Regions from separate parts of the Streptomyces sp. NPDC096013 genome, predicted to be linked through region 2. Evidence: riboswitches for the same ligand, from Rfam matches in the RefSeq annotation. Region 2 holds a riboswitch; each other region holds the start of a gene.
The links. A riboswitch is a leader RNA that binds a small molecule or an ion and turns the genes downstream of it on or off. The one in region 2 is predicted to bind thiamine pyrophosphate.
Positions count from the first base shown of each region.

Region 1: another riboswitch for thiamine pyrophosphate. It lies ahead of thiO (glycine oxidase ThiO); the one in region 2 lies ahead of ACIRB1_RS40380 (thiamine ABC transporter substrate binding subunit).
Region 3: another riboswitch for thiamine pyrophosphate. It lies ahead of thiC (phosphomethylpyrimidine synthase ThiC); the one in region 2 lies ahead of ACIRB1_RS40380 (thiamine ABC transporter substrate binding subunit).

Region 1 covers NZ_JBIWGK010000002.1:460,369-470,150, forward strand. The annotation lists gene ACIRB1_RS09565 (deoxyribonuclease IV) at 1-528, opposite strand, end outside; gene pknB (Stk1 family PASTA domain-containing Ser/Thr kinase) at 563-2,533, opposite strand; gene ACIRB1_RS09575 (thiazole synthase) at 2,668-3,462, opposite strand; gene thiS (sulfur carrier protein ThiS) at 3,466-3,666, opposite strand; gene thiO (glycine oxidase ThiO) at 3,663-4,826, opposite strand; TPP riboswitch at 4,823-4,935, opposite strand; gene ACIRB1_RS09590 (hypothetical protein) at 5,033-5,371, shown strand; gene ACIRB1_RS09595 (NAD(P)/FAD-dependent oxidoreductase) at 5,416-6,645, shown strand; gene ACIRB1_RS09600 (Rv2175c family DNA-binding protein) at 6,710-7,081, shown strand; gene thiE (thiamine phosphate synthase) at 7,173-7,832, shown strand; gene metF (methylenetetrahydrofolate reductase [NAD(P)H]) at 7,944-8,867, shown strand; gene ACIRB1_RS09615 (hypothetical protein) at 8,924-9,782, shown strand, end outside.
Region 2 covers NZ_JBIWGK010000019.1:114,817-124,598, reverse strand. The annotation lists gene rpsB (30S ribosomal protein S2) at 1-222, shown strand, start outside; gene tsf (translation elongation factor Ts) at 397-1,233, shown strand; gene pyrH (UMP kinase) at 1,429-2,187, shown strand; gene frr (ribosome recycling factor) at 2,312-2,869, shown strand; gene ACIRB1_RS40390 (phosphatidate cytidylyltransferase) at 2,869-4,059, shown strand; gene rlmN (23S rRNA (adenine(2503)-C(2))-methyltransferase RlmN) at 4,152-5,258, shown strand; TPP riboswitch at 5,283-5,388, shown strand; gene ACIRB1_RS40380 (thiamine ABC transporter substrate binding subunit) at 5,457-6,533, shown strand; gene ACIRB1_RS40375 (ABC transporter permease) at 6,587-8,188, shown strand; gene ACIRB1_RS40370 (ABC transporter ATP-binding protein) at 8,189-9,271, shown strand; gene ACIRB1_RS40365 (LAETG motif-containing sortase-dependent surface protein) at 9,609-9,782, opposite strand, start outside.
Region 3 covers NZ_JBIWGK010000006.1:300,708-310,489, forward strand. The annotation lists gene ACIRB1_RS22205 (IclR family transcriptional regulator) at 415-1,260, shown strand; gene ACIRB1_RS22210 (SsgA family sporulation/cell division regulator) at 1,360-1,797, shown strand; gene ACIRB1_RS22215 (YibE/F family protein) at 2,278-3,813, opposite strand; TPP riboswitch at 3,885-4,074, shown strand; gene thiC (phosphomethylpyrimidine synthase ThiC) at 4,067-5,887, shown strand; gene ACIRB1_RS22225 (serine hydrolase domain-containing protein) at 5,898-7,139, opposite strand; gene ACIRB1_RS22230 (hypothetical protein) at 7,447-7,956, shown strand; gene ACIRB1_RS22235 (hypothetical protein) at 8,113-8,973, opposite strand; gene ACIRB1_RS22240 (metallophosphoesterase) at 9,167-9,782, opposite strand, start outside.

The sequences.
Region 1 (9,782 bases), on a different contig from region 2:
GAAGTACGGACCGAAGTCCCAGGTCCGGGAGCAGAGCGAAAAACCCTGGCCGGCCGTCGACTCCAGCAGCAGGAACGGGTCGTCGTCGTGGGTCAGCTCGTCCAGCAGGGGCAACAGACGCTCCCGCACCTGGGCCAGCGCCACCGACCGCTCCCGCCCGCCCGTCGCGCTCCCGGTGTGCACGACGACACCGAGCGCGCCGATCTCCCGGCCGCGCCGCAGCGAGTGCCGCAGGGACTCCACCGACTTCTCCACGGTGGCCTCGGTGTGCGAGCCGAAGTTGATCAGGTACGGGGCGTGCACGTACGCCGGGATCGACTCCGCCTCGCAGACCGCGCGGAACTCCTCGTCCTGGCGCGGGTTCCCGGCCGGTGTGGCCCAGCCGCGCGGGTTGGCGACGAAGACCTGCACGGTCTCGGCGGCCAGCTCACGGGCGTAGGACAGGCCCACGGAGTGGAGCCCGCCGGCCACGGGGACATGGCCGCCGACGGGGTTGCGGGAGACGGGGGAGGGGGGCTTGCTGCTCACCCGACCAGGGTGTCACGTGTGCGTGCCGCCTCCGTCACCGGATGGTGATCGTGATCGTGGACCCCTTGGGGGCCTGCTGGCCCGCGTCCACGGACTGCTTCTTCACGGTGTCGCCGAACAGGCCGAGCAGACCGCGGTCCTCCTTGACCTCGAAGCCCGACTGTTCGAGGAGCTTCGTCGCGTCGTCCACGCTCGCGCCGACCACGCTCGGGACCTCGACCATCTCCGGGCCCTTCGACAAGGTCAGCGTCACCGTGTCGCCCTCGGCGGCCTGGCTGTCGCCGGCCGGGGTCTGCTGGGCGACCTGGCCCGCGTCGTACTCCGAGGTGACCTGGGTGGCCGCCACCTTCACCGTGAGACCGGCCTCCTGGAGGTCCGCCTTCGCGCTGTCCAGGTCCTCACCGGTGACGTCCGGCACGTCGACCGCGCTGCCCTTGCTGACGGTCAGGGCTATCGCGGAACCTGCGTGCCGCTCGGTGCCCGCGTCCGGGCTCGTGCTGATCACGGAGCCCTTGGGGACGTCGTCGCTGAACTCCCTGGTGACCATTCCGGCCGCGAGCCCGTCCCGCTTCAGCCGGCTCTGCGCCTTGTCCAGGCGGAGGCCCGTCAGGTCCGGGACCTTCACGGTCTCCGGGCCGTCCGAGATGGTCAGGGCCACCGAGTCGTTGTCCCGGATGCGGGCGCCGGGCTCCGGGTCGGTGCTGACGACGGTGCCGCGCCGCACGGTGTCGCTGTACGCGTGGTCGACCTTCCCGACGTCGAGACCGGCCTCCTTGAGCCGCTCCGTCGCCTGCGCCTCGGACTTCGACAGCAGCGGCGGGACCTTCGTGAACTGGCCCGAGTTGATGTACCAGACGCCCGCCCCGACCCCCATGACCAGCAGCAGCGCGGCGACGACCGCCAGCAGCCCGCGCCGGGGCCGCCGCGCGTCGCGCCGCCGGGGCGGCAGCGGCGGACCGCTCTCGAACCGGCTGGTCCGGTCGACCGGATCGCCCGCCCCGCCGTCCCCGTCGAGCGGCAGCGGACGCGACGGGGGTCCCCCCGCGCGAGCGGAGCCGAAGGTGGGGACGGTCAGCGAGCGGGGGATCACACTCGTACGGTTCTCCGCGTTCGGATGCTCCGAGGCCAGCGCCTGCGGCGGCACCGCGTCCAGCTGCCCCTCGCTCAGCCGCGCCCGTGCCTCGCGGACCAGACCGAACAGCGCGACCGCGTCGTACGGCCGCAGGTCGGGGGTGCGCGCGGTGGCGGTGGCGACCAGCTCGTCCAGCTCGTACGCCAGGCCCGGCACGACGGCCGAGGGCGGCGGGACGTCCTCGTGCAGGTGCTTGTAGAGCACGATCGCGGCCGAGTCCCCCTCGTGCGGCTTCCGGCCGGTGAGCATCTCGTACAGGACGACACCGCACGCGTACACATCGACCCGGGGGTCGGCCTGGGTGCCCTCGATCTGCTCCGGCGCGAGATACGACACCGTGCCGAGCACGGACCCGGTGGTGCTGGTGACGGTGTCCACGGACCTGACGAGCCCGAAGTCGGCGACCTTGACCCGGCCGTCGTCCCCTATGAGCACGTTCTCCGGCTTCATGTCCCGGTGCACGAACCCGGCCCGGTGCGCGGCGCCCAGCGCGGCCAGCACCGGCTCCAGGATGTCCAGGGCGGCCCGCGGCTGGAGCGCCCCGCGCTCGCGCAGCACGTCCCGCAGGGTGCAGCCGGCGACGTACTCCATCGCCAGATAGACGTACGTCCGGTCGGCGCCCTGGTCGAAGACCTGCACCACGTTCGGATGCGCCAGCCGCGCCACCGACTTCGCCTCACGGATGAAACGGTCCACGAAGTGACCGTCGGCCGCGAGCGACGGGTGCATCACCTTGAGCGCGAGAATCCGGTCCAGGCGGGTGTCCACGGCCCGGTAGACCGTGGCCATCCCGCCGACGGCGATCCGCGCGTCGACGCGATACCGGCCGTCGAGCAACTGCCCGACGAGAGGGTCATGAAGGGTCGTATCCACGCAGGTGAGTGTACGAGCCGACGCCGACACCATGGCGTTTTCGTCCGGTTCGGGGCAGTACTGAAGCGGACCTGTGACGCATCGCACCTGCCCGAGGCCGTCGATTTCGACGGCCTCGGCGGGGCGCGGGGTGTCTAGAAAGCGGGCCGCTCGGGGTCCAGGGCGGCGAGGCCCTCCGCGGGAGAGGACGCCGAGGCGAAATGGCGGCGGGGGATACGCCCCGCCCGGAACGCCAGCCGCCCCGCCTCCACCGCGCTCCGCATCGCCGACGCCATCAGCACCGGCTCCTGCGCCCGCGTCACCGCCGATGCGAGCATCACCCCCGCACATCCCAGCTCCATCGCGAACGCCGCGTCGGACGCCGTGCCCGCCCCCGCGTCCAGAATTACCGGCACACGCGCGTGCTCGGTGATCAACTGGAAGTTGTGCGGGTTGCGAATCCCGAGCCCCGACCCGATCGGCGCCCCGAGCGGCATGATCGCCGCACACCCGGCATCCTCCAGCTTCCGCGCCAGCACGGGATCATCGTTCGTGTACGGCAGCACCGTGAACCCGTCGTCGACCAATGTCTCGGCGGCGTCGAGGAGTTCGATCGGATCGGGCAGCAACGTGCGCTCGTCCGCGATCACTTCGAGTTTGATCAGCGAGGTCCCGAGAGCCTCCCGGGCCAGCCGCGCCGTCAACACGGCCTCGCCCGCCGTGAAACAGCCCGCGGTGTTGGGCAGCACCCGGACACCGAGCCGCTCCAGCACGGACAGCACCGAGCCATGGACGGAGGCGTCGACGCGCCGCATCGCGACCGTCGTGAGTTCCGTACCGGAGGCCACCAGCGCGCGCTCCAGGACGTCGAGGCTGGGCGCACCCCCGGTGCCCATGATCAGCCGGGACGCGAAGGACGTACCACCGAGGACGAAGGGGTCGTCGGCCATGGGTCAGCCTCCTTGGACGGCGGTGAGGACCTCGACGCGGTCTCCCTCGGAGAGGGCGGTCGACGGCCACTCCGCGCGCGGGACGACGGTTTCGTTGAGGGCGGCGGCCACCCCGGAGGGGGCCGGGGTGAGGGACCGGACGAGCACGTCCAGGGGCGTGCCGGGAGCGATCTCCTGGTGCTCGCCGTTGACGGAGATGTTCATGCGGGCTGCTCCACGAGTTCCGTGCGGGCGAACCGCTTGGGGGTGAACGGGCGTGCCTCGTCCGGCAGTTCACCGGTGCTCAGGGCATGCGCGAGGGCATCGCCGGTGACCGGCGTGAGGAGCACACCGTTGCGGTAGTGCCCGGTGGCCAGCAGCAGTCCCGGCAGCGCGGTCGGGCCGAGCAGCGGCGCGTTGTCGGGGGACCCGGGGCGCAGTCCGGCCCGGGTCTCGGTGAGCGGCAGTTCGGTGATCCCGGGGACCAGCTCATGGGCGTCGCGCAGCAGTTCGTAGACACCGCCGGCGGTCACCGTGGTGTCCCAGCCCAGTTCCTCGCTGGTCGCGCCGACGACCAGCTCGCCGTTCTCGCGCGGCACGAGGTAGACGTGGCTGCCACGCACCACGGCCCGCACGGTGCGGCTCAGGAACGGCGCGTGGCGCTCCGGCACGGTCAGCCGCAGGACCTGGCCCTTCACGGGCCGTACGGGTGGCAGGACGTCGTCGGGGACGCCCGTCAGCCGCCCGCTGAGGCTGCCGGCCGCGAGCACGACCTGGTCCGCGGTGAGCGGGGTGTCCTCCCGTGTGACGACCCCCGTGGCACGGTCCCGCGCGACCGTGAGCCGCTCGGCCCAGGTCCGGTGGAAGACGACCCCGGCCCGCTCGCAGGCGGCCACCAGCGCCGCCGCCAGCCGCCGCGGGTCGACCTGGTGGTCCCCGTCGACCCTGAGCCCCCCGCGCACGCCCGGTGCGAGCATCGGTTCGAGGCGCCGGCACTCGCGCCCGGACAGCCACTCGGAGTCCAGGCCCGACTGCTGCTGCAACGCGTGCAGTTCACGCAGATGGGCCCGGTCGTCGGCGTCCAGGGCGACGGCCAGCGTGCCGCAGCGGCGGTAGCCGAGGTCCAGGCCGGTGAGGTCGGTCAGCTCGGCCGCGAAGTCCGGGTAGCGGTGCGCCGAGGCCAGGTTGAGGGCGAGCAGGGTCTGTTCGCCGTAGTGGAGTTCGGTGACGGCGGCCAGCATCCCGGCGGCCACCTGGGCGGCCCCGCCGCCCGGCTCCGGGTCCAGCACGGCCGTGGCGAAGCCGCGTTGGGCCGCGCGCCAGGCCGTGACCAGGCCGATGATCCCGCCCCCGACGACGAGGACGTCTGATGTGCGTGCAGGCATGGGCGTCCAGCCCCTCCCTTCGCCGGCATGACCCGGATCAGGTTCGTACGGTCGGAGGCCGCCAGCCTCCCTCTCAGCCCAGTGCGCCCAGGCTCCCGCGAGCGTTCTACTCTTTTCTGCCGCGGGTCCGGGGGACATCCCCGGGAGTCGCGGCACGTCTGCCACCCTAGCCCGTGCCCTGTGCGTCAGTAAGGGAGCCTCTGTCCATGGCCCGTTCGCTCGACGGTCTCGTCCTCGCCCCCGTCGCCGACCAGGCCCCGGGTCAGGTCGGCACCCGCACCCGGTTCACCTACCACGAGCAGGACGGCGAGATCTGGGCCGAGTACGCGGGCGGCGACGTCGTACGGGGGCATCTCGTCGGCACGCGCGCGGGGGACCGGATCGACTTCCGGTACGTCCAGCTGAAGACGGACGGGACGACGTCCTCCGGGCACTGCGTCTCCCTGGTGACCGAGGTGCCGGACGGCCGCGTCCGCCTGGAGGAGACCTGGGAGTGGGAGTCCCAGGAGGGAAACGGGACCAGCACTGTGGAACAGCTCACCTGACGCGCCCGCTGACTGACAAATCGTCAGGTGTCTATGGTGATCGAGTGAGCGAGCAGACGCGGGACCAGGGCACGGTGGCAGAGCGACGCGTGGTCGTCGTCGGCGCGGGCATGGCCGGGGTGCAGACCGCGGTCGCCCTCCGGGAGCAGGGCTTCACCGGCGCCATCACCCTGATCGGCGCGGAACCCCATCAGCCGTACGACCGGCCCCCGCTGTCCAAGGCCGTCCTGCTCGGCAAGGCGGAGGGCTCCGCCTTCGACGTCGACTTCGAGGCGCTCGGTCTCGAAGTGCGGCTGGGGCGCGAGGTCGTGGGCCTGCGCCCCGCCGACCACGAACTGGACACCGCCGAGGGCCCGGTGCCCTACGACGTCCTCGTCCTCGCCACCGGTGCCGAACCGATCCGGCTCCCGGGCGCCGACGGCATCCCGGGCGTGCATCTGCTGCGCACCCTGGACGACGCCGAGCGGCTCCGCCCGGTGCTCGCCCGGCAGCACGACATCGTGGTCGTCGGCGCGGGCTGGATCGGCGCCGAGTTCGCCACCGCCGCGCGCGAGGCGGGCTGCGCGGTGACCGTCGTGGAGGCGGCCGACCGGCCGCTCGCGGGGGCCCTGCCCGCCGAGGTGGCCGCGCCGATGGCCGCCTGGTACGCCGCCGCCGGGGCCTCCCTGCGGACGCACGCGCGCGTGGCGCACGTCGAGCCCGGCGAGGTCGTCCTGGACGACGGCACCCGGCTGGCCGCGGGCGCCGTCGTGGTCGGCATCGGCGCCCGCCCCGCCACCGGCTGGCTGACGGGCTCCGGCATCGCACTGGGCGCCCACCGCGAGGTCCTGGCCGACGACCACCTGCGCACCTCGGTGGCGGACGTCTACGCGGTCGGCGACTGCGCCTCCTTCCCTTCGGGGAGGTACGGCGAGCGGCTTCTCGTCCACCACTGGGACAACGCCCTCCAGGGGCCGCGCACGGTCGCCGCGAACATCGTCGGGGAGACCCCGGCGGTCTACGACCCGGTGCCGTACTTCTGGTCCGAGCAGTTCGGCCGCTTCGTCCAGTACGCCGGTCATCACGCGTCCGCCGACACCACCCTGTGGCGCGGTGACCCGTCCACCCCGGCGTGGAGCGTCTGCTGGCTGCGCGGGGACCGTCTGGTGGCCCTCCTGGCGGTCGGCCGCCCCCGTGACCTGGCCCAGGGCCGTCGGCTGATCGAGGCGGCGACCCCCATGGACCAGGAGCGGCTGGCGGATGCTTCCCTCCCGATGAAGGCGGCTATCGCCTAGTTCGTCCCACCGGGTCGGACCGGCCCGGCTTCCGACTGTCAGTCCGGGATGGCACGCTGTTTACGTGACCGAGATTGACGCAAAAATCGATGCTCTCGTCCCCGCCTGGCTCACGCTGCCCGACATCGCAGAGATGCTCGATGTCGAGGTGACACGCGTGCGGCAGCTGGTCAAGGACGGCCAAGTCATCGCCGTACGCCGTGGTGAGAACCGCGCGCTGCACGTCCCCGCCGCCTTCATCGACGGGGCCGAGAAGAAGGTCGTCAAGGGCCTCACGGGGACCCTGACGCTCCTGCGGGACGACGGCTTCTCCGACGAAGAGATGCTGGAGTGGCTCTTCACCCCCGACCCCAGCCTGCCCGGCACCCCCGCGCAGGCCCTGAGCGAGAATCGTGGCACGGAGGTGAAGCGCCGCGCCCAGGCGCTCGCCGTCTGACCCGGACGACCGCCAGGTGCACGGGCTGCGGGGAAGCTCACCGCGGCCCGTGCACGACACCACCACACACCGGACCACGGGGGACACACGCATGCCCGACACCGCCGCAGCAGCCGCCCGCGCGGAACTCGCCGACGCCCGGCTCTACCTCTGCACGGACGCCCGCAGGCGCCAGGGCGACCTGGCGGAGTTCCTGGACGCGGTCCTGGCCGGCGGGGTCGACATCGTGCAGTTGCGCGACAAGGGCATGGAGGCCGCCGAGGAGCTGGAGTACCTCCAGGTCCTCGCCGACGCCTGCGCCCGGCACGGCAGACTCCTGGCGGTAAACGACCGCGCGGACGTCGCCCACGCCGCCGGCGCCGACGTACTGCACCTCGGGCAGGGCGACCTCCCGGTGCCCGCGGCCCGCGCGATCCTCGGCGAGGACGTCCTGATCGGCCGCTCCACGCACGCCGAGTCCGAGGCCGCCGCCGCGGCCGTCCAGGAGGGCGTGGACTACTTCTGCACGGGCCCGTGCTGGCCCACCCCCACCAAGCCCGGCCGCCACGCCCCCGGCCTCGACCTGGTCCGGTACACGGCCGCGCTGGGCACCGACCGCCCCTGGTTCGCCATCGGCGGCATCGACCTCGGCACCCTCGACGAGGTGCTCGAAGCGGGCGCCCGCCGTGTCGTCGTCGTACGGGCCATCACGGACGCGGACGACCCGGGCGCGGCAGCGGCCGAGTTCGCGAAGCGGCTGCGGCAGGCCTGACAGGGCACGCGCCTTGAGGCCCGCTGTCCGATGGGTGGACAACAGGGCGACAAAACAGGCAAATTCCCTGTTCCGGTTGGGTGTCCGCCGCCCCCTGACTAACCTGCGGGTATGGCCTTCGGAACCGCATCCACCAGGACTGATCGCGCACGTACCGTGCGTGACATGCTCGCGACCGGCAAAAGGACGTACTCGTTCGAGTTCTCCGCGCCGAAAACCCCCAAGGGCGAGCGGAACCTGTGGAGCGCGCTGCGGCGGGTCGAGGCCGTCGCCCCCGACTTCGTCTCCGTGACCTACGGCGCCGGCGGCTCCACCCGCGCGGGCACCGTCAAGGAGACCGAGCAGATCGTCGCCGACACCACGCTGACCCCGGTCGCCCACCTCACCGCGGTCAACCACTCCGTCGCCGAACTGCGCAACATCATCGGCCAGTACGCCGACGCGGGCATCCGCAACATCCTCGCGGTGCGCGGCGACCCGCCCGGCGACCCCATGGCCGACTGGGTGGCACACCCCCAGGGGCTGACGTACGCGGCCGAACTGGTGCGGCTCATCAAGGAGTCGGGCGATTTCTGCGTCGGCGTCGCCGCCTTCCCGGAGATGCACCCGCGCTCCCCGGACTGGGACACGGACGTCGCGCACTTCGTCGACAAGTGCCGGGCCGGTGCCGACTACGCCATCACGCAAATGTTCTTCGAACCCGAGTCGTACCTGCGGTTGCGCGACCGCGTCGAGGCCGCGGGCTGCGCGACCCCCGTCATCCCCGAGGTCATGCCGGTGACCAGCGTGCGGATGCTGGAGCGCCTGCCACAGCTCAGCAACGCCGACATTCCGGCCGCTCTGAAAGAGCGAATCCTCACAGCCAAAGACGATCCGGCGGCTGTACGCTCGATCGGAATCGACTTCGCCACGGAGTTCTGCGCCCGGCTGCTGGCCGAGGGAGTACCAGGACTGCACTTCATCACCCTCAACAACTCCACGGCGACGCTGGAAATCTACGAGAACCTGGGCCTGCACCATCCACCGCAGGCCTAGACCGGCCGCCCGGACATACGACACACTGCGTAGCGGCCACTGGGAGAGGGGCGTACATGGGCTGGACGGTCCTCTACATCGCGTTCGGCATCGTCGCACTGTGGTTGCTCGGTGAGGTGCTGCTGCAGTACAAGGCACGCCTGCGCTGGCGACTGCTCGCGTTCGTCGGCTTCCTGGGCGTCGTCCTGGGTGTGCTGATTCCCTCCGTCGTCGTCATCGGCCTGGGCGCCGTGGCCTTCGCCGTCGGCCAGACCTACGTCACCCTCTCGTTCCGGCGCGGCTTCGAAGCGGGCTGGGCGGTCTCCGGTCGGCCGAGCGTGGGCGGCCTCAAGCGCCGCCGCGGCGAACCGGACGACCTGGACCCGAACCCGGACGCGCCCGGCCCCGAGTCGGCCGAGGGCGCCTTCCAGGACTACGACCGGAACAAGGCCTTCGGCCAGGACGACGAGTACGACCGCGACGACGTCTTCACCCCGAACCGCCCCCTGAATCCCACGGCCGCCGAGACCACCTCGGTCTACGAGCCGCAGCCCCTCCCGGACGACACCGGTTCCTACGGCGTGTACAACACCGCCGCGTACGCGAACGCCACCGACCCCGACTTCGCGGGCACGGACCAGGCGTACGCCGCCGCGGGCCAGACCCAGGACCAGGCCTACGCCGCAGCGGCCCAGGGCGACGGCCAGAACTACGGCTACGACCAGTACCAGGGCTACGACCAGCAGCAGTACGGCTACGACACCACCGGCCAGCAGCAGTACGCGGCCTACTCCGACCCGTACATCGGCACCCAGACATACGGCGGCACCGGCTACGACACGGGTTACGACGGCCAGCAGCAGTACCCCCAGCAGGGCTACACCCAGGACCAGTACGGCAACGGCGGCTACGGCGGCGAGACCCCGGCCGGCGGGG
Region 2 (9,782 bases):
GGCGAGCCGCTCGCCGCGTGGGAGCGCGACCTGCTCGAGGGTGAGAAGAAGGCCGACGAGGCCCCCGCCGCCGAGGCCGAGGTGCAGACCTCCGCCGAGACGGAGAAGGTCGCCGACGCCGAGCAGGCCGACGAGGCCCCCGCCGCTGAGGCCGCCGCCGAGGTCGAGGCCCCCGCCGCCGAGGCTGAGGCCGCTCCGGCCGCCGAGGCCGAGCAGGCCTGACCCTTCCGGGCCAAAGGACTGACAGGAGGACGGCGGGTGGTGCGGACCGCGCCACCCGCCGTTCATCCACAGCCCCTAGATCTTCGTAGCCCGTAGATCCTTGGCGGAAGCCCGCGTCATCCGCGGCCGCCGCCGACTTCGAGACTTCGAACTCCGAGAAGAGATTCACAGATCATGGCGAACTACACCGCCGCCGACGTCAAGAAGCTCCGTGAGCTCACCGGCGCCGGCATGATGGACTGCAAGAAGGCGCTGGACGAGGCCGACGGGAACGTCGAGAAGGCCGTCGAGGCGCTCCGTATCAAGGGCCAGAAGGGCGTCGCCAAGCGCGAGGGCCGCTCCGCCGAGAACGGCGCCGTGGTCTCCGTCATCGCCGAGGACAACACCTCCGGTGTCCTGGTCGAGCTGAAGTGCGAGACGGACTTCGTCGCCAAGGGCGAGAAGTTCCAGGCCGTCGCCAACCAGATCGCCCAGCACGTCGCCGCCACCGCTCCGGCCGACATCGCGGCGCTCCTCGCGTCCGACATCGAGCCCGGCAAGACGGTCCAGGCGTTCGTCGACGAGGCCAACGCGAACCTGGGCGAGAAGATCGTCCTGGACCGCTTCGCCCAGTACGCCGACGGCTACGTCTCCGCGTACATGCACCGCACGATGCCCGACCTGCCCCCGCAGATCGGTGTCCTCGTCGAGCTGGACAAGGAGAACGCCGAGGTCGCCCGCGGCGTCGCCCAGCACATCGCCGCCTTCGCGCCGAAGTACCTGGCGAAGGAGGACGTGCCGGCCGAGGTCGTCGAGTCCGAGCGCCGTATCGCCGAGGAGACCACCCGCGCCGAGGGCAAGCCCGAGGCCGCGATCTCCAAGATCGTCGAGGGTCGCGTCAACGGCTTCTTCAAGGACGCGACGCTGCTCGGTCAGCCGTACGCGCTCGACCCCAAGAAGTCCGTCCAGAAGGTTCTGGACGAGGCGGGTGTCACCCTGAAGCGCTTCACGCGCATCAAGGTCGGCATCTGAGTCCGTACCGCGATCGACGCGCGGCGCCCGGCGGAATCCCGCTAGGGTCGTCAGCAGTCGGCCGGGTACGCCGTCGCGCACGCGCGTGTGGCGGACGACAGCAGATCTGACGAGGAGGCCATTGCCGAGCATGGGATGCGACAGACACCCCACCGGCAGTGGCCTTCTTCGTATGTGCACCATGAGGAGAACGCCATGACCACCAAGCCCCAGAAGACCGACGACGGCAAGGTACGCGGCCGGTTCATGTTGAAGCTCTCCGGAGAAGCCTTCTCCGGCGGCGGGGGCCTGGGTGTCGACCCCGACGTGGTGCACAAGATCGCCCGTGAGATCGCGGCCGTCGTGCGGGACGGCGCGGAGGTCGCCGTCGTCATCGGCGGCGGCAACTTCTTCCGCGGCGCCGAGCTCCAGCAGCGCGGCATGGACCGGGCCCGCTCCGACTACATGGGCATGCTCGGCACGGTGATGAACTGCCTCGCCCTCCAGGACTTCCTGGAGAAGGAGGGCATCGACAGCCGCGTCCAGACCGCCATCACCATGGGCCAGGTCGCCGAGCCGTACATCCCGCTGCGCGCCGTGCGCCACCTGGAGAAGGGCCGCGTGGTCATCTTCGGCGCCGGTATGGGCATGCCCTACTTCTCCACCGACACCACCGCCGCCCAGCGCGCCCTGGAGATCGACGCCGAGGCGCTGCTGATGGGCAAGAACGGCGTGGACGGGGTCTACGACTCCGACCCGAAGACGAACTCCGAAGCCGTCAAGTTCGACTCGCTCAGCTACGGCGAGGTCATCACCCAGGACCTCAAGGTCGCGGACATGACCGCCATCACGCTGTGCCGCGACAACAAGCTTCCGATCCTGGTCTTCGAGCTTCTGGCGGAGGGCAATATCGCCCGCGCCGTCAAGGGTGAGAAGATCGGCACGCTTGTGGGTGACCAAGGCAGCCAGGGCTGATGACCCTGACCGGGGGATGGACAATGTCCTGCCGGTCGGGAACCGTGCAGGAAGAAGACGCGACGCAGCCGGCCGCCGACACAGCACAGCAGCCGGGCCTACTCAAGACACGCAGGAGCAAGTGGTGATCGAAGAGACCCTCCTCGAGGCCGAGGAGAAGATGGAGAAGGCCGTCGTGGTCGCCAAGGAGGACTTCGCCGCGATCCGCACCGGTCGTGCGCACCCGGCGATGTTCAACAAGATCGTGGCCGACTACTACGGCGCGCTGACGCCGATCAACCAGCTGGCCTCGTTCTCCGTACCGGAGCCGCGGATGGCCGTGGTGACCCCGTTCGACAAGTCCGCGCTGCGGAACATCGAGCAGGCGATCCGCGACTCGGACCTGGGTGTCAATCCCAGCAACGACGGCAACATCATCCGGGTGACGTTCCCCGAGCTGACCGAGGAGCGCCGCAAGGACTACATCAAGGTGGCCCGGGCCAAGGCCGAGGACTCCAAGGTGTCCATCCGCGCCGTCCGTCGCAAGGCCAAGGACGCGCTGGACAAGCTCGTCAAGGACAAGGAGTCCGGCGAGGACGAGGTCCGTCGTGCGGAGAAGGAGCTCGACGACACCACGGCGAAGTACGTCGCCCAGGTGGACGAACTCCTCAAGCACAAGGAAGCGGAGCTGCTCGAGGTCTGATGAACGACTCTTCCTGGGGGGCGCCGCCACAAGCCGGGTACTGGGGGCCGTCCGACCAAGGGCCTGTCCAGGGGGCTGCCCCGGCGGGTCCCACGTACGATGCGCCTGAGGCGCAGCAGACTCGCCCCATGTCCATCGTGCCCGACGAGCCCGCATACGGCGGACACCAGGATGACGACCGGGGGGCCGCTCGGCTGAGCGGCCCCTTGTTCCGCGACGAGACGCAGCAGCCGCCGTACGACGTTCGGCAGCCGTTGCCGTACGACCCGCGGACGCAGCCCTCTGACACGCCGCAGGCGCAGCCCTACGGGGCGGTGCCGCAGAATCCGGAGCCCATGCCCGACGTCCCGCCACCGGCGCCCGCCCCGCAGAAGAAGAGCGCGGGCCGGGACCTGGGTGCGGCCATAGGGGTCGGGGTCGGACTCGGCGCGGTGATCATCGCGTCCCTGTTCGTCGTCAAGGCCGTGTTCGTCGGCGTCGTGGCGGTCGCCGTCGTCGTGGGCCTGTGGGAGCTGACCTCGCGGCTTCAGGAGCGCAAGGGCATCAAGGCGCCCCTCGTGCCCCTCGCGGTCGGCGGTGCGGCGATGGTCGTCGCCGGCTACGTCCGGGGTGCCGAGGGCGCCTGGGTCGCCATGGCGCTCACCGCGCTCGCGGTCCTCGTCTGGCGGATGACGGAACCGCCCGAGGGCTATCTGAGGGACGTCACGGCGGGCGTCTTCGCGGCGTTCTACGTGCCGTTCCTGGCCACGTTCGTCGCCCTGATGCTCACCGCCGACGACGGCGCCTGGCGCGTCATGACGTTCCTGCTGCTGACCGTGGTCAGCGACACGGGCGCCTACGCCGTCGGCTGGCGCTTCGGCACGCACAAGCTCGCCCCGCGCATCAGCCCCGGGAAGACCCGCGAGGGCCTGTTCGGGGCGGTGTCGTTCGCGATGGTGGCGGGCGCGCTGTGCATGCAGTTCCTGATCGACGACGGCAGCTGGTGGCAGGGCCTGATCCTGGGCTTCGCGGTCGCGGCCAGTGCCACCCTGGGCGACCTCGGCGAGTCCATGATCAAGCGAGACCTCGGCATCAAGGACATGGGCACGCTCCTGCCGGGCCACGGCGGCATCATGGACCGGCTGGACTCCTTGCTGCCCACGGCGCCGGTGGTGTGGCTGCTGCTGGTGCTGTTCGTCGGCTCCGGCTGAAACACGGTTTGACCTGCTGTTTTGTGCGTGAGGGGCTTGTTGTCCACAGGGCGGCGAGTCCCTCTTCGTATGTCTGCGACACTGGTAGGGCCATGCCTAAGCCCGGAGAACTCACATTCGTCGCCCCCCGCGGAGCCCAGAAGCCGCCGCGGCACCTCGCCGACCTTACGCCCGCCGAGCGCAAGGAAGCCGTCGCCGCGGTCGGGGAGAAGCCGTTTCGCGCCAAGCAGCTCTCGCAGCACTACTTCGCGCGGCTCGCGCACGACCCGGCGGAGTGGACCGACATCCCCGCCGCCTCGCGCGCCAAGCTGCGGGAGGCGCTGCTCCCTGAGCTGATGACCGTCGTGCGGCATCTTTCGACCGACCAGGACACCACCCGCAAGACGCTGTGGCGGCTGTTCGACGGGACGCTCGTCGAGTCCGTGCTGATGCGGTACCCGGACCGGGTCACCATGTGCATCAGCTCGCAGGCGGGGTGTGGCATGAACTGCCCGTTCTGCGCGACCGGTCAGGCCGGCCTGGACCGCAATCTGTCGACCGGCGAGATCGTGCACCAGATCGTGGACGGCATGCGGGCGCTGCGCGACGGCGAGATCCCCGGCGGGCCCGCGCGGCTCTCCAACATCGTCTTCATGGGCATGGGCGAGCCCCTCGCCAACTACAAGCGGGTCGTCCAGTCCATCCGCGCCCTCACCGACCCCGAGCCGGACGGCCTCGGCCTCTCGCAGCGCGGGATCACCGTCTCGACGGTCGGACTCGTCCCGGCGATCCACCGCTTCGCGGACGAGGGGTTCAAGTGCCGCCTCGCGATCTCGCTGCACGCGCCGGACGACGAGCTGCGCGACACCCTGGTCCCGGTGAACACCCGCTGGAAGGTCCGCGAGGTCCTCGACGCGGGCTGGGAGTACGCGGCGAAGTCGGGCCGCCGTCTGTCCATCGAGTACGCGCTGATCCGCGACATCAACGACCAGGCGTGGCGCGGTGACCGCCTCGGCCGCCTCCTCAAGGGCAAGCCGGTGCACGTCAACCTCATCCCGCTGAACCCGACGCCGGGCTCGAAGTGGACCGCCTCCCGCCCCGAGGACGAGAAGGCGTTCGTCGAGGCCATCGCGGCCCACGGGGTGCCGGTCACCGTCCGGGACACCCGCGGCCAGGAGATCGACGGAGCGTGCGGCCAGCTCGCCGCGACCGAGCGGTAGGCTGACCGGCGTAGGTACATCTTCATATTCCGACAGGGGAGCGCCACAGCGCTGAGAGTGCGGGATTGTCCGCAGACCCTCTGAACCTCGCCCAGGTCATTCTGGGTAGGAAGTTCGGTCATCACTCTTGCTGTTGCGCCCTGCCCACGTCCTGTGGGCGGGGCCGCGTCTCTTCCTGGACACCCCAGGAGGAATCCAGTGCACACCAGGACATTCATCGCCGCGGCCGTCGGGCTCGGCCTGCTCACGCTCTCCGCGTGCGGCTCGTCCGACAGCGGCAGCGGCGCCGACTCCAAGACCGTCACCCTCGTCAGCCACGACTCGTGGGCCGTCTCGAAGAGCGTCCTCAAGGATTTCGAGAAGCGGTCCGGCTACACCGTCAAGGTCCTCAAGGACGGCGACGCCGGCCAGGCCGTCAACAAGGCGATCCTCACCAAGGACAACCCCCAGGGCGACGTCTTCTTCGGCGTCGACAACACCCTGCTCTCCCGCGCCCTCGACAACGGCCTCTTCCAGTCCTACGACGCGAGGGGCTCCGCGCTCGTCAAGCCCGAGTACCGCGTCGACCAGGCCAAGCACCGGGTCACGCCCATCGACACCGGCGACATCTGCGTCAACTACGACAAGGCCTACTTCAGCAAGCACAAGCTGACCCCGCCGGCCTCCTTCGCCGATCTGGTCAAGCCGGAGTACAAGAACCTCCTTGTCACCGAGAACGCGGCCACCTCCTCGCCCGGCCTCGGCTTCCTGCTCGGCAGCGCGGCGCAGTACGGGGATGGGGGAGGCTGGCAGACGTACTGGAAGAAGCTCAAGGCCAACGGCGTGAAGGTCGTCGACGGCTGGGAGCAGGCCTACGACCAGGAGTTCTCCGGGTCCGCGGGCGGCAGGAAGGCGGGCGGTGACCGGCCCCTCGTCGTCTCGTACGCCTCGTCGCCGCCCGCCGAGGTCATCTACGCCGACCCGAAGCCGACCACCGCGCCCACCGGGGTCTCGTACGGCACCTGCTTCCGGCAGACCGAGTACGCGGGGCTGCTCAGCAACGCGAAGAACACCAAGGGCGGCAAGGCGTTCCTCGACTTCCTGCTCACCAAGGAGTTCCAGCAGGACATGCCGCTCAACATGTTCGTCTACCCGGTGATCCAGGGCGCCCAGGTACCGCGGGAGTTCGAGCAGTACGGCCGTCAGGCCCCGGACCCCGAGACCATGGCGCCCGCGAAGATCGCCGCCGACCGGGACCAGTGGGTCAAGTCGTGGACCTCGCTCGTACTGAAGTAGCCCCGCCGAAGACGCGGAGAGCCCGCGGGGGCGGCGCGGCGCGGCTCGGCCTGATGGCCCTGCCCGTCGCGTTCTTCGCGGTGTTCTTCGCCTACCCCGTCGCCGCGATCGTCGGACGCGGTCTGAAGGTCGACGGCGCCTGGCAGTTGGGCCGCGTCCGGGACGTGCTGGTCGAGTCCGACATCCGGCACGTGCTGTGGTTCACCACCTGGCAGGCGCTCGCGTCCACCGCGCTCACGCTCCTGATCGCGCTCCCCGGCGCGTATGTCTTCGCGCGCTTCGACTTCCCGGGCCGGCATGTCCTGCGGGCTGTCGTGACGGTTCCGTTCGTGCTGCCGACGGTCGTCGTCGGTACGGCCTTCCTCGCGCTCGTCGGCCGGGGCGGACTCCTCGACGACCTGTGGGGCGTACGGCTGGACACCACCGTGTGGGCCATCCTGCTCGCGCACGTCTTCTTCAACTACGCGGTCGTCGTACGGACGGTGGGCGGTCTCTGGGCGCAGCTCGACCCGCGTCAGGAGGAGGCCGCGCGGATGCTCGGCGCCTCCCGGTCGCGGGCCTGGCGGACGGTGACACTGCCCGCGCTCGGGCCCGCCGTGGCCGCCGCCGCGCTGATGGTCTTCCTCTTCACCTTCACCTCCTTCGGCGTGGTCCAGATCCTCGGCGGCCCGACCTTCTCCACCCTCGAAGTCGAGATCTACCGCCAGACCTCCGAGGTCTTCGACCTGTCCACGGCCGCCGTCCTGACGATCGTGCAGTTCGTCGCGGTCGGCGCGATCCTCGCCGTGCACGCCTGGACGGTACGGCGGCGGGAGAGCGCCCTGCGGCTCGTGGACCCGGCGGTGACCGCACGGCGCCCGCGCGGGGCAGGCCAGTGGACCCTGCTGGCCGGGGTCGTCGCGTCCATCGCCGTGCTGCTTCTGCTGCCGCTCGCCGTGCTCGTCCAACGCTCGCTGGACACAGCGGACTTCGGCTACTACCGCGCGCTGACCCACGACGACGGAGGCACCTTCCTGGTGCCGCCGATCGCCGCGATCGGCAATTCGCTGGAGTACGCCGTCGCCGCCACCGCCATCGCCGTGGTGATCGGCGGACTCGCCGCCGCCGCCCTCACCCGGCGGGATGCCGGGCGGCTGGTGCGGGGCTTCGACGCGCTGCTGATGCTGCCGCTCGGGGTGTCGGCGGTGACCGTCGGCTTCGGTTTCCTGATCTCGCTCGACAAACCTCCGCTGGATCTGCGGAGTTCATGGATTCTGGTGCCGCTCGCGCAGGCGCTGGTCGGCGTCCCCTTCGTCGTACGGACGATGCTGCCCGTGCTGCGGGCGGTGGACGGGCGGCTGCGGGAGGCCGCGGCCGTGCTCGGGGCGTCGCCGTGGCGGGTGTGGCGCGAGGTCGATCTGCCGCTGGTGCGAAGGGCGTTGCTGATCGCGGCCGGGTTCGCGTTCGCGGTGTCGCTGGGCGAGTTCGGGGCGACCGTGTTCATCGCTCGGCCCGACAACCCGACCCTGCCGGTCGCGGTGGCCCGGCTGCTGTCGCGCCCCGGCGATCTCAACTACGGCCAGGCGATGGCCCTTTCGACGATTCTGATGCTGGTGTGCGCGGTGGCCCTGCTGGTCCTCGAGCGGCTGCGCACCGACCGGACCGGGGAGTTCTAGATGCCGCCGAACGTGCCGCCGAACACGCCGCTGAACGTGTCGCCGAGCCTTCCGCCGACCATGCTGTTGAGCCTTGAGGACGCGACCGTACGGTTCGGTGGGCGCCCGGTGCTGGACGCCGTCGGCCTGGATGTCGCCGAGCACGAGATCGTGTGTGTGCTCGGGCCCAGCGGCAGCGGCAAGTCGACACTGCTGCGGGCGGTCGCCGGTCTCCAACCCCTTGACTCCGGGCGGGTGTTGCTCGACGGCAGGGACCAGTCCGGGGTGCCCGCGCACAAGCGGGGCGTGGGTCTGATGTTCCAGGACCATCAGCTGTTCCCGCAGCGGGACGTGGCCGGCAACGTGGCCTTCGGGCTGCGCATGCACGGGGCGTCCAAGCGGCAACAGGACGAGCGGGTGGGCGAGTTGCTCGACCTGGTCGGACTGCCGGGTGCGGCCCGCCGTGCCGTCACCGGGCTGTCCGGCGGTGAGCAGCAACGGGTGGCGCTCGCCCGGGCGTTGGCGCCCACGCCCCGGCTCCTCATGCTCGACGAACCGCTCGGCCAGCTCGACCGGTCCCTGCGGGAGCGGCTGGTCGTCGAACTCCGGGAACTCTTCGGCACGTTGGGCACGACCGTGCTCGCGGTCACGCACGACCAGGGCGAGGCGTTCGCGCTCGCCGACCGGGTCGTGGTCATGCGGGACGGGCAAATCGCCCAGTCCGGTACGCCGCTTGAGGTCTGGCAGCACCCCGCCGACGAGTTCGTGGCCCGCTTCCTCGGCTTCGACAACGTGGTGGAGGCCACGGTCGCGGGGGAGGCCGCCGACACCCCCTGGGGCAAGGTCCCGGTCCCCGAGAACGCCCCCCAGGGCACCCGCAGCCTCCTCGTACGCCCCGCGGGGGTACGGCTGTTGCCCGCCGACGAGGGCCTGCGCTGCACGGTCGCCGCCCGCACCTTCAAGGGCACCCATGTCTCCGTACAGCTCCAGCCGGAGGACGCGCCCCGTCTGGAGGCGGCCTGCGCGCTGCGGGCGGCGCCGGAGGTCGGGAGCGCGGTCGGGGTGGAGTTCGACGCGGCGGAGATCGTCGTACTCGGCGACTAGCCCGCCCGCGGGACACCCGCCCCCGACCTGAAACGCGTACGCGGGTCACTCGCCCCTGACCTGAAACGCGTACGAGGGTCACCCGCCCCTGCACCGAACCGCGTACGCGGGTTACTCGCCCCTGAACCAACCCCCGCCCGCGGGTCACCGGCCTCCTGAACCAACCCGCGCCCGCGAGCCGTCCGCCTCCTGAACCAACCCGCGCCCGCGAGTCGTCCGCCCCCTGAACCAACCCGCGCCTGCGGGTCGCCCGCCCCCCGAACCGGACCGCGCATGCGTGTGGCCCGTCCCCACGAACCGGACGGGCCACACCAGCGGGTTTTTCAGCGGCTGTTGATCAGCTGCCGGTCTTCGCACCGCGGCGGCGCATGCCGAAGTAGACGGCTCCGCCGCCCACGACGACGAAGGCGCCCGCGATGCCGGCGATCAGGCCGGTGTTGGAGTTCGCACCGGTCTCGGCGAGGTTCGAGGAACCGGCCGCCGGGGACGGGGCGTTGTCCGTGGTCGTCGC
Region 3 (9,782 bases), on a different contig from region 2:
CCCCCCACCCAGCCGGTCCCGCCCACCTGGCCGCGCGCAGTGTCGATCCCCGCACAGCTGCGACCTGTGGCGACCTCCACGCAGGTACGCCCTGGGGTGACGTCGGCACAGGCACGTTCCTTGGCTACTCCGGCGCAGCTACGACCCGAGGTGGACGCCGCGCCGCTACGGCCCGGGGCAGATGCCGCGCCGCTACGACCTGGGGTCGCCCCCGTGCAGCTCAGCCCGGTGCCGGACGGTGCGCCGCTACGCCCCGCAACGGACGCCGCGCCAAGTCCCATGGCGGCCCTCACACAGACTCGTTCCGCGACAACTCCGGCGGAACTACGACCCATCGCCGCTCCCGCGCAATCGCGACCGGTGATGGATGCCCCGCCGCTACACCCCGCCAGAGTCACCCCGCCGCTACGACCCATGACAGCCGCCACGCGATCCCGCCCCGTCGCGGCACCGCCGCAGCAACGCTCCGCTGCGACCGTCGCCGGCGCTGGGGTCGCCGACCCGCAGCCGTCTGCCGCCACGCTCATCGGGTCCGTCCAACGGGCCATGCGGCTGCTGGAATCTGTCGCCGAGCACGCGCACGGAGCGCCTGCCAAGCAACTGGCCCGGGAGACCGGCCTCGCTCTCCCCACCGCGTACCACCTGCTGCGCACCCTCGTGCACGAGGGCTATCTCCGGCGGGACAAGGGGCTGTTCTTCCTCGGGGAGGCGGCTGTGCGGCTGGGCAGCAGCGGGGCGCAGGAGAAACGTCGCAGCACGATCGTCGACGCGCTGGCAGGTTGGCGGGATTCGATCGGTGTTCCGGTGTACTACGCGACGTACCGCGACGGCGAGATCGAGGTCCTCTGCGTCTCCGACACCCCCGGCAATCCGGCGGTCGAGGAGTGGGCGGACTTCCGTGAGACGGGGCACGCGCACGCGATCGGCCAGTGTCTGCTGGCTCAGTTGGACGAGGACGCCCGCCGCGACCACCTCGACCGTTACCCCGTGCGGTCCCTCACCCCGTACACCGTGCGCGACGACCAAGCCTTGCTGCGGCGCCTGGAACGCATGGGGAGGATGGAGCTGGTGGTGGAGCGTCAGGAGTACGCGCTGGGCACGGTCTGCGCAGCGGTCCCGATCACGCTCGGCACCACGGCGGCCACGATGGCCATGTCCCTGCCCTCGCATCAGGCCGGACGACTGCTCACCGCGGCACGGCAGTTGCAGACCGAGGTCGGCAGGCTGCTGGGGTCGCTCGCGCTCTCTATCAGTATCTGAAAACTTACTCCTTGTGATCTAACGTGTACGTTCAGCAATATTCCTTCAGTGTCACAGGGATCATTCCCAGCCAGTCGACGGCAATTGACGGGATAGGCGATGCACGAGTCCGTACAGGCAGAGGTCATGATGAGCTTCCTCGTCTCCGAGGAGCTCTCCTTCCGCATCCCGGTCGAGCTGGGCTATGAGACGTTCGATCCGTACGCCGTGCGGCTGACCTTCCATTTGCCGGGCGACGCCCCGGTGACCTGGGCTTTCGGTCGCGAGCTGCTGATCGATGGGCTGGGCATGGCGTGCGGGGAGGGCGACGTACGGATCGAGCCCCTCGACCCCGAGACGCTGGGTGAGGTGCTGATCCGGCTTCAGGTGGGCAGCGACCAGGCGCTGTTTCGCACCGGCGCGGCTCCGCTCGTGGCGTTCCTCGACCGCACCGACCGGCTGGTTCCGCTCGGTCAGGAGGCCGCCCTGGCGGACTTCGACACCCACCTCGACGAGGCGCTTGACCGCATCCTGGCGGAGGAGCAGAGCGCGGGGTGACGCGTCGTCGCCGTGGTGGGGGCGGGAGCTGGCGTAACGCTTCGCCACCGTCCAGGAATCGTTGAGCCCTGGACGCCCTGGACGCCCTGGACGCCCTGGACGCCCTGGACGCCCTGGACGCCCTGGACGCCCTGGACGCCGTGGACGCCGTGAGGCATCGTGAGGCGCTGTGAGCCCTGGAGGTCCCGTCGGGGGCCCGAAAGGTTCTCCCAGGGCCCGGAGTTCCGCAGTAACGCTTCTGCGCGGCTTCCTGGGGCGGTTCCCGCCGCTTGCGGCGCTTGCCGGTGCTGCGGGGTGCGCCGTTGCGCGGCACGGCGTTGCGCGGTGCAGTGGGGTGCAGTGCGGCGGGGTGCAATGCGGTCCCGTGCTTGCGGCGCTCAGGGTTTGCGGGACCTCAGGGCTTGGGCTGCCTGCGTGGTTCTCGGAGCCTCAGTGCTGGCGCCGTCCCAGGGCTTGCCGCGCCTCAGAGCGGGGAGCGCCTCAGTGCTTACGGCGTCGGCCCTTCCCGCCACGTGCTGCCGCGGGCTTGGCGCTCGGCGCCGCCGTGGACGTCGTAGCCGAGCCGGCCGAACCTGCCGCACCCGCTGCACCCCCCGACCCAGCCGCCCCCGCCGGAACGGCCTCGCGTCCCGGGCGGTCCGCCGAGACGACCAGGGCCGCGAGGGCTGTGGTGACCGGTACCGACGCGACCAGGCCGATCGAGCCGACCAGCGTGCGGACGATCTCCTCGGCGACCAACTCGCTGTTGGCCACCGACCCCACGCTGCTCTGGGCGATGGAGAAGAGCAGGAGCAGCGGCAGCGCGGCGCCCGCGTAGGCGAGGACGAGGGTGTTGACGACGGACGCGATGTGGTCGCGGCCGATGCGGATGCCGGCGCGGTACAGCCCGCGCCAGCCCATCGACGGGTTGGCCTCGTGCAGCTCCCAGACCGCCGATGTCTGGGTGACCGTCACATCGTCGAGCACGCCGAGCGAACCGATGATGACGCCGGCGAGCAGCAGACCGCTCATGTCGATCGACGGGTACAGCCCGTGGATGAGGCCCGTGTTGTCGTCCGTGTTGCCGGTCAGCGCGGCCCAGTCGATGAACCCCGAGCCCAGGATGCCGATCAGCACCAGTGACATCAGGGTGCCGAGCACCGCCACGGACGTACGGGCCGACAGGCCGTGGCACATGTAGAGGGCGATCAGCATGATGGCGCTCGATCCGACCACCGCCACGATCAGCGGGTTCGAGCCGTGCAGGATCGCGGGCAGGATGAAGAAGTTAAGGATCATGAAGCTGATGGCCAGCGCGATCAGCGCCATGACACCGCGCAGCCGGCCCACTACCACGACGGCCAGCGCGAAGATCCCGGCGAGCAGCGCCATCGGGAACTTACGGTTCACATCGGTGACGGAGTACTGCAGATCCCTGGGCGCCGAGGGTTCGTACGCGACCACGACCTTCTCGCCCTGATGCAACTGCCGTGACTGGTCGGGCTGGACGATCTCCGTGAACGTACGGCCCTTGTCCTTGCCGGTGGAGACCGTGACCGTGGCCTTCTTGCAGGTGCCTGCCGCTTCCTGTGCCGCAGAGGAGCCCTCGGCGGTGGAGGTGTCCCCGGTCGAGCCCCCGCCCGATGCGTTCACCGACGCGCAGCTCACGCTGACGACCTTGGTGACCGTCGCCTGCTGGGTCTGCCGGTCGAAGCCGACGCCGGTGCGCTTGTGCGAGGGGGCGCCGCCTGGCCACAGCACCACCATGCCGACCACGACGGCCACCGTGAACGGGATCAGGATCGCCGCGATGACCTTCCGCAGATGCCGGGAGACGGGGGCGGCGGGTCCATGACTGTGCGAGTGACCGTGCCCACCGCCTCCACCGGAACCGTGACCACCGGCCGCACCGGAACCGTGCCCGCCGTCCCCGCCCGGTCCGTGGTCGTGCCCGGAATCGCGGTCGTCGCCGGATCCATGGTCGTGGCCATGGGGCGGCCCGGTCGGCGGATACGGGGGCTGCGATGTCGTGGTCACCGCCCGATCATCGCAAGAACGCCGGAGGCCCACTGTTCACCGCGCCACTTATGGCGCTAGCGTGGAGGCACCTTTGCACACGCGGGAGCTCGGAGCACCGGGCTGAGAGGGCGCTGACCTTCGTCTCTGCGATGTTTCACGGGAAACGTCACCTGAATCGAGTGATGTTTCACATGAAACATCGGCTGACGGAAGCCGCTGCGTCGACCGCCGAACCTGTTACCGGGTAATGCCGGCGTAGGGAGTAGGTCTCATGACCAACAAGGACGTACGCACGCCTGCCTCCAGCCAGGACGAACAGCCCGTTCCGGGCGAGAAGTCCGCTCGGGCCGAACAGCCCACGGAGGCCGGGAAGTCCATCGGCTGGCACAAGGGGTACGTCGCGGGCTCGCGCCCCGATCTACGGGTGCCGGTCCGTCAGGTGCATCTCACCAACGGGGAGTCGGTGACGCTGTACGACACCTCGGGTCCGTACACCGATCCGCTCGTCGACACCGATGTCCGCAGGGGACTGGCGCCGCTGCGGGAGAACTGGATCATCGCCCGCGGCGACACCGAGGAGTATGCGGGCCGGCCCGTCCGCCCCGAGGACGACGGGATCAAGCACACCTCACCGCGCGGTGGACTGCGCAACCTGGACGCGGTCTTCCCGGGGCGCCCCCGTCAGCCGCGCCGAGGCCGTGACGGTACGGCGGTCACACAACTCGCCTATGCGCGAAGGGGTGAGATCACCCCCGAGATGGAGTTCGTGGCCGTACGCGAGAACGTCGACGCCGAGGTCGTCCGGGAGGAGATCGCGGCCGGGCGTGCGGTGCTGCCCGCCAACGTCAACCATCCCGAGATCGAGCCGATGATCATCGGCAAGCGGTTCCTGGTGAAGGTCAACGCCAACATCGGGAATTCCGCGGTCACTTCCTCCATCGAGGAGGAGGTCGACAAGATGACCTGGGCGACGCGCTGGGGCGCCGACACGGTCATGGACCTGTCCACCGGCCGCAACATCCACACCACGCGTGAGTGGGTGCTGCGCAACTCCCCTGTCCCCATCGGCACGGTGCCGCTCTACCAGGCACTCGAAAAGGTCGACGGCCGCGCCGAGGAGCTGACCTGGGAGATCTACAAGGACACGGTCGTCGAACAGGCCGAACAGGGCGTGGACTACATGACCGTCCACGCGGGCGTGCGGCTGCCGTTCGTACCGCTGACGGCGAACCGCAAGACGGGCATCGTCTCGCGCGGCGGCTCGATCATGGCGGCCTGGTGCCTCGCGCACCACAAGGAATCGTTTCTGTACGAGAACTTCGAGGAACTGTGCGAGATCCTCGCCGCCTACGACGTCACGTACTCGCTCGGCGACGGCCTGCGGCCCGGTTCGATCGCGGACGCCAACGACGAGGCACAGTTCGCGGAACTGCGGACGCTCGGGGAACTCAACACGATCGCGAAGCGTTTCAATGTACAGACGATGATCGAGGGCCCGGGACACGTCCCGATGCACAAGATCAAGGAGAACATCGACCTTCAGCAGGAGATCTGTGATGAAGCTCCGTTCTATACGCTCGGCCCGCTGACCACGGACGTCGCGCCTGCGTACGACCACATCACCTCCGGCATCGGTGCCGCGATGATCGCCTGGTGGGGCACGGCCATGCTCTGCTATGTCACGCCCAAGGAGCACTTGGGCCTGCCCAATCGTGACGACGTCAAGACCGGCGTCATCACCTACAAGATCGCCGCCCACGCAGCCGACCTCGCCAAGGGGCACCCCGGTGCACAGGTATGGGACGACGCGCTGTCCGACGCCCGCTTCGAATTCCGCTGGGAGGACCAGTTCAACCTGGCCCTCGACCCGGACACGGCACGGGAGTTCCACGACGAGACACTTCCGGCCGAGCCCGCCAAGACCGCTCACTTCTGCTCGATGTGCGGGCCGAAGTTCTGCTCGATGAAGATCTCCCAGGACATCCGCCGTGAGCACGGCGGGAGCCGGGAGGAGATCGAGGTCGGGATGGAGCAGAAGTCGAAGGAGTTCGCGGCGGCGGGCAACCGGGTGTACCTGCCGATCGCCGACTGACGACGACCGGCTAGCTCCTCGGCGAACTCGCGGCGGGCTTGAGGCACAAGGCGTGGTCCACGAGGGTGCCCGTCGCGCGGTTGAGGGCGGCGAGGTCCGGCGGTGCGGTGGTGGTCGTGATGGAGACCGTCACCGCGCGCCTGCCGTCAGCGCTCACCGCGGGGCGGGTGTTGACGCCCGGTCCGTCTCCCTCGTGCATGTAGTAGAAGCCGCCGCAGGACAGCGGCATCTTGCGGAGGCCGAGGCCGTAGGTGCCCTCGGGCAGCTCGGCCACGTCCTCCGGGTCGTCGTTCCGCGCGACGGTCCGCCGCATCTCGCGCCACTGCTCGGCGGGGAGCAGCCGACCGTCGGCCAGGGCGCGGAAGAAGGTGTTCAGGTCGGCGGTGGTGCTCACCACACCGGAGTCGGCGGTGTGCTGGTAGCTCTGCTCGGTGACGTCGAGGCGCTTGCCGTCGGCGGTCGTCAGATACGCGTTCACATGCGGGTCGGGAAGGAACGGGTTGAGCCCGGGAATGGAGGTGTTCCGCAGTCCGAGCTTCGCGATGATCCGGTGCTCGACGAGGTCCTGCCAGCTCGCGCCGCCGGCCTTCTCGGCGATCATCCCGGCCAGCAGGTAGTTGGTGTTGGAGTACGCCCACCGGGTGGCTCCGCCCGGCTGCGGCACGAACAGCGGCCGGTGCTTCATCGCCACCGCGACCAGGTCGGCCGTGGGGGTGTCGTTGTAGCGGTTCTCGTCGAAGTGGTTGATCAGCCGGTCCTGGATCGCCGGGTCGTCGATGTAGTCGTACAGCCCGCTGGTCTGGCGGAGCAGGTCGCGGACGGTGATGCGGCTGCCGTCGTTGCCGTTGCCCGAGACGACCGAGGGGAGCCAGTGCTCGACGGTGTCGTCGAGCGACAGCCGCTTCTCCGCGACGAGTTGGAGGACGACGGTCGCCACGAAGGTCTTCGTCGTGCTGGCCACGCGGAAGTGCGCGTTCCAGGGGACCGGGTCCGTGGAGCCGGAGGTGCGGGTGCCGATGCGGGCCATGAGCGGGGCGCTGCCTGTTCCGTCGACCCTGGCAAGCACGTTCACATCGCCGCCTCCGGCTTTCCGTACGGCCGCGAGGTCCTGCTGGAGTGTCTTCGCGGTGTAGGAGGGGCTCGGCGCCGGGTGTCCGGCGGTGGCGGCGGTCGCGGCCAGCGGTGTGCCCAGTGCGAGCAGGGCTGCTGCCAGCGCGGCGGCGCCGGCCATCTTCGACGACGGCATCTGCATGGTCGTATCCCCCGGTGCTCTGGTTCTCGGTCGGTGACGATCACCAGCCAACCGGATCTCCCGGCGCGGAAGGATGGGACTGCCCTCCGAATCGGGGGTACCCCCAGCCCCCCTACGGACCACGGGTTCACCCCCGCCCGCCTTCCACGACCGCGAGGCGGGCGGCGCGCGAAGCGCTCCGCAAAGTCCTGGGGATCGAGGACGCGGAATCGGGAGAACGGCTCACCGGCGGCGACCGTGGTGTGAGGGATGTTTTCCATTAGCGGCTGGCGGTGTCTCCGGATGGGATTCATCTGTTGTCGGCGGGGTGGCTGTGGCACCGCACGGGATCGTCGAAGTCTTCGATCTGGAGCGGGCGTTGACCGATCCCGCCGCGCTCGACGGCCCTGGTGTGCTGCCCTCGGAGCCGGGCATCGAGTCCGCGGTGGTCTCGGCCTGCTGGCTCGATGGTGACCTGCTGGCTGTGGCGACCGGGGGCGAGTTCCGCGAGGGTGAGGGGAAACCCGCCCTGGGGTCACGGGAGTTGGGCGTGTGGTCGCTCGGCGGGAAGCGGTGGGTTCGTCGCAACCGGGTCGGCTTCGGTATCGGCGCCCTGATACCCCGGGGTGACAAGGTCGTCTCGTCGTCTCGTTGTACGGGCACCCGCGGCTCGTCGATGTCACGACGGGGGTGGCCGGTCGCGGCCCTGCACCCGGACGGCCGACGACGGGCCGTCGCCCAGCCGGAGAGCATCGCGATCATCGCCCTTGCCGACAAGGCTTCCCAGCAAGGCTTCCTGACGGGGCGATCTGAGGGGCCCGCAGTTGCGGGAGCGTAGAGGAGCGCACCACTCGCCGCCCCTTTGAGCCCGCGCCCCTGTGACTCTGCGGCCGTGTGACTCCGCGGCTCTGAGTCCCTGCGGTCCTGCGGCCCTGTGTCCCTGGGACCGGACGTTCGGCTTGCGCTCCCCTGGGTGGGGGCGCAAGCCGAGGGGCTACTCCGGCTGGTGTTCGGGCCCCCCGAAGTCCGGGCTGGTGAAGTCCGGGCTGGTGAAGCTCGGGCGGTGACCCGGCTCCGGGCCGTCGTCCGGGCTGGAGAAACCGGGGCGGTCGTAGCCGAGGTGCGGCATGCGACTCGGTCCCGAGGGGGTCGTACGGCGCAGGGCCGCCGTGCCCGGGGCCGCGAGTGCCTCCTGGAGGAACGGCAGGATGCCGCGTTCCAGAAGGGCGTCGTGCCAGGCCTCCCTGGCGCGGGTGACCTCGCCGCTCGACTCGCCGTAGGGGCCGGTGTCGGGCGAGGGCCGGTTGCGGAGGGCGGTGAGCAGCAGGCCGACGGCGGCGACGAGGATCGCCGCGGCGGTCATGGCTCCGAACACCCAGCCGGCGGTGAGCATGGTCTTGGCGAAGGCGGGCTCGGGGGTCAGCATCTTGAGGATGTAGCCCACGAGCAGGAATATCGCCGCGGCCGTGCCGGCCAGGACGGGGGTGAGGACGGCGGCGACGGCGACGGCGCCCGCACCCTCGGCCGCTTCCCCCAGGGTGGTGGCGAGCCCCATCGCGCCCACGCCGTCCGGCTCCGCTGAGCCGGACTCGCGGACGGTCGACGGGGTGGACGACGCCGGCTGGCGCAGTTCCTCGCGGACCTTCACGTAGTGCTGGTACTCGGTCGCCGCGGCCGCCGTGATGAGCGCGGTGGCGTTCAGCGCCATGGTGCGCAGCTGTTCGGGGTTGAGCCGCTTACCGACAGCGGCCAGTTCCGGGCGGGTAGGGGCGGAGCGCAGCGCCTCGTCGAGGATCCGCTCGTACTCCTGGCGGTCCTCGCTGTGCAGGTGCTGCGGAACGCTGTTCATGTGCATCCCCCGATGCTCCGTAGGGCTTGGGGCTCGCATGCCAACGAGCCGTCGGGCAGAAACGGAGGGGAGCCTGCTACGGATAAGCCGATGGTAGAGCGGCGACGGCACACGGTGACAGGGGGTTTCCAGAAATTGGCCCCTGGCCAGCGCTGTCGTCCACCGGTCCTGCGAGAGGGTATGCCTGCCCGATAGACGCTCAGATATCCAGGGGCAGTTGCTGGACCAGCAGTTTTCCGGCCATGGTCACTCCGCCGTCCATCGCGATGGCGAGTCCGTCGGCGTAGACGTGCGGTCCCTCGACCACCGGACCGGCGGTGTCCTCGCCGTCCTCGGAGCCGACGTCGCCCAGGAGATAGGGAATCGGGCTGTGCCCGTGAACGATCCGGGACCCGCCGTACGTATCGAGGAGGGAGCGCACATGGTCGGCGCCGCCCTCGTCGCGGAAGGAGAAGCGCTTGGTGAACTTGCGGAAGACGTCCCACACCTCGTCCGCGTCGTTGCGCGTGAGGGTTTCGCGGACGTTGTCGTTGACCGCCTCGATCGAGTCGCCGTAGTCGAGGTAGGCGGTGGTGTCGGAGTGCACGAGCAGGTGGCCGTCGACCTCCTCCATGGCGTCGAGCCGGGACATCCACTGCAGGTGGACGTCCTGGAGGCGGTCCATGTCGGTCTTCTGGCCGCCGTTGAGGAGCCAGGCGGCCTGGAAGGTGGCGGTGCCCGCGCCGGAGTTGACGGGGGTGTCGCCGAACCGCTTCGCGCCGAGCAGCAGCAGCTCGTGGTTGCCCATGAGCGCCTTGCAGTACCCGCCGGCCGCG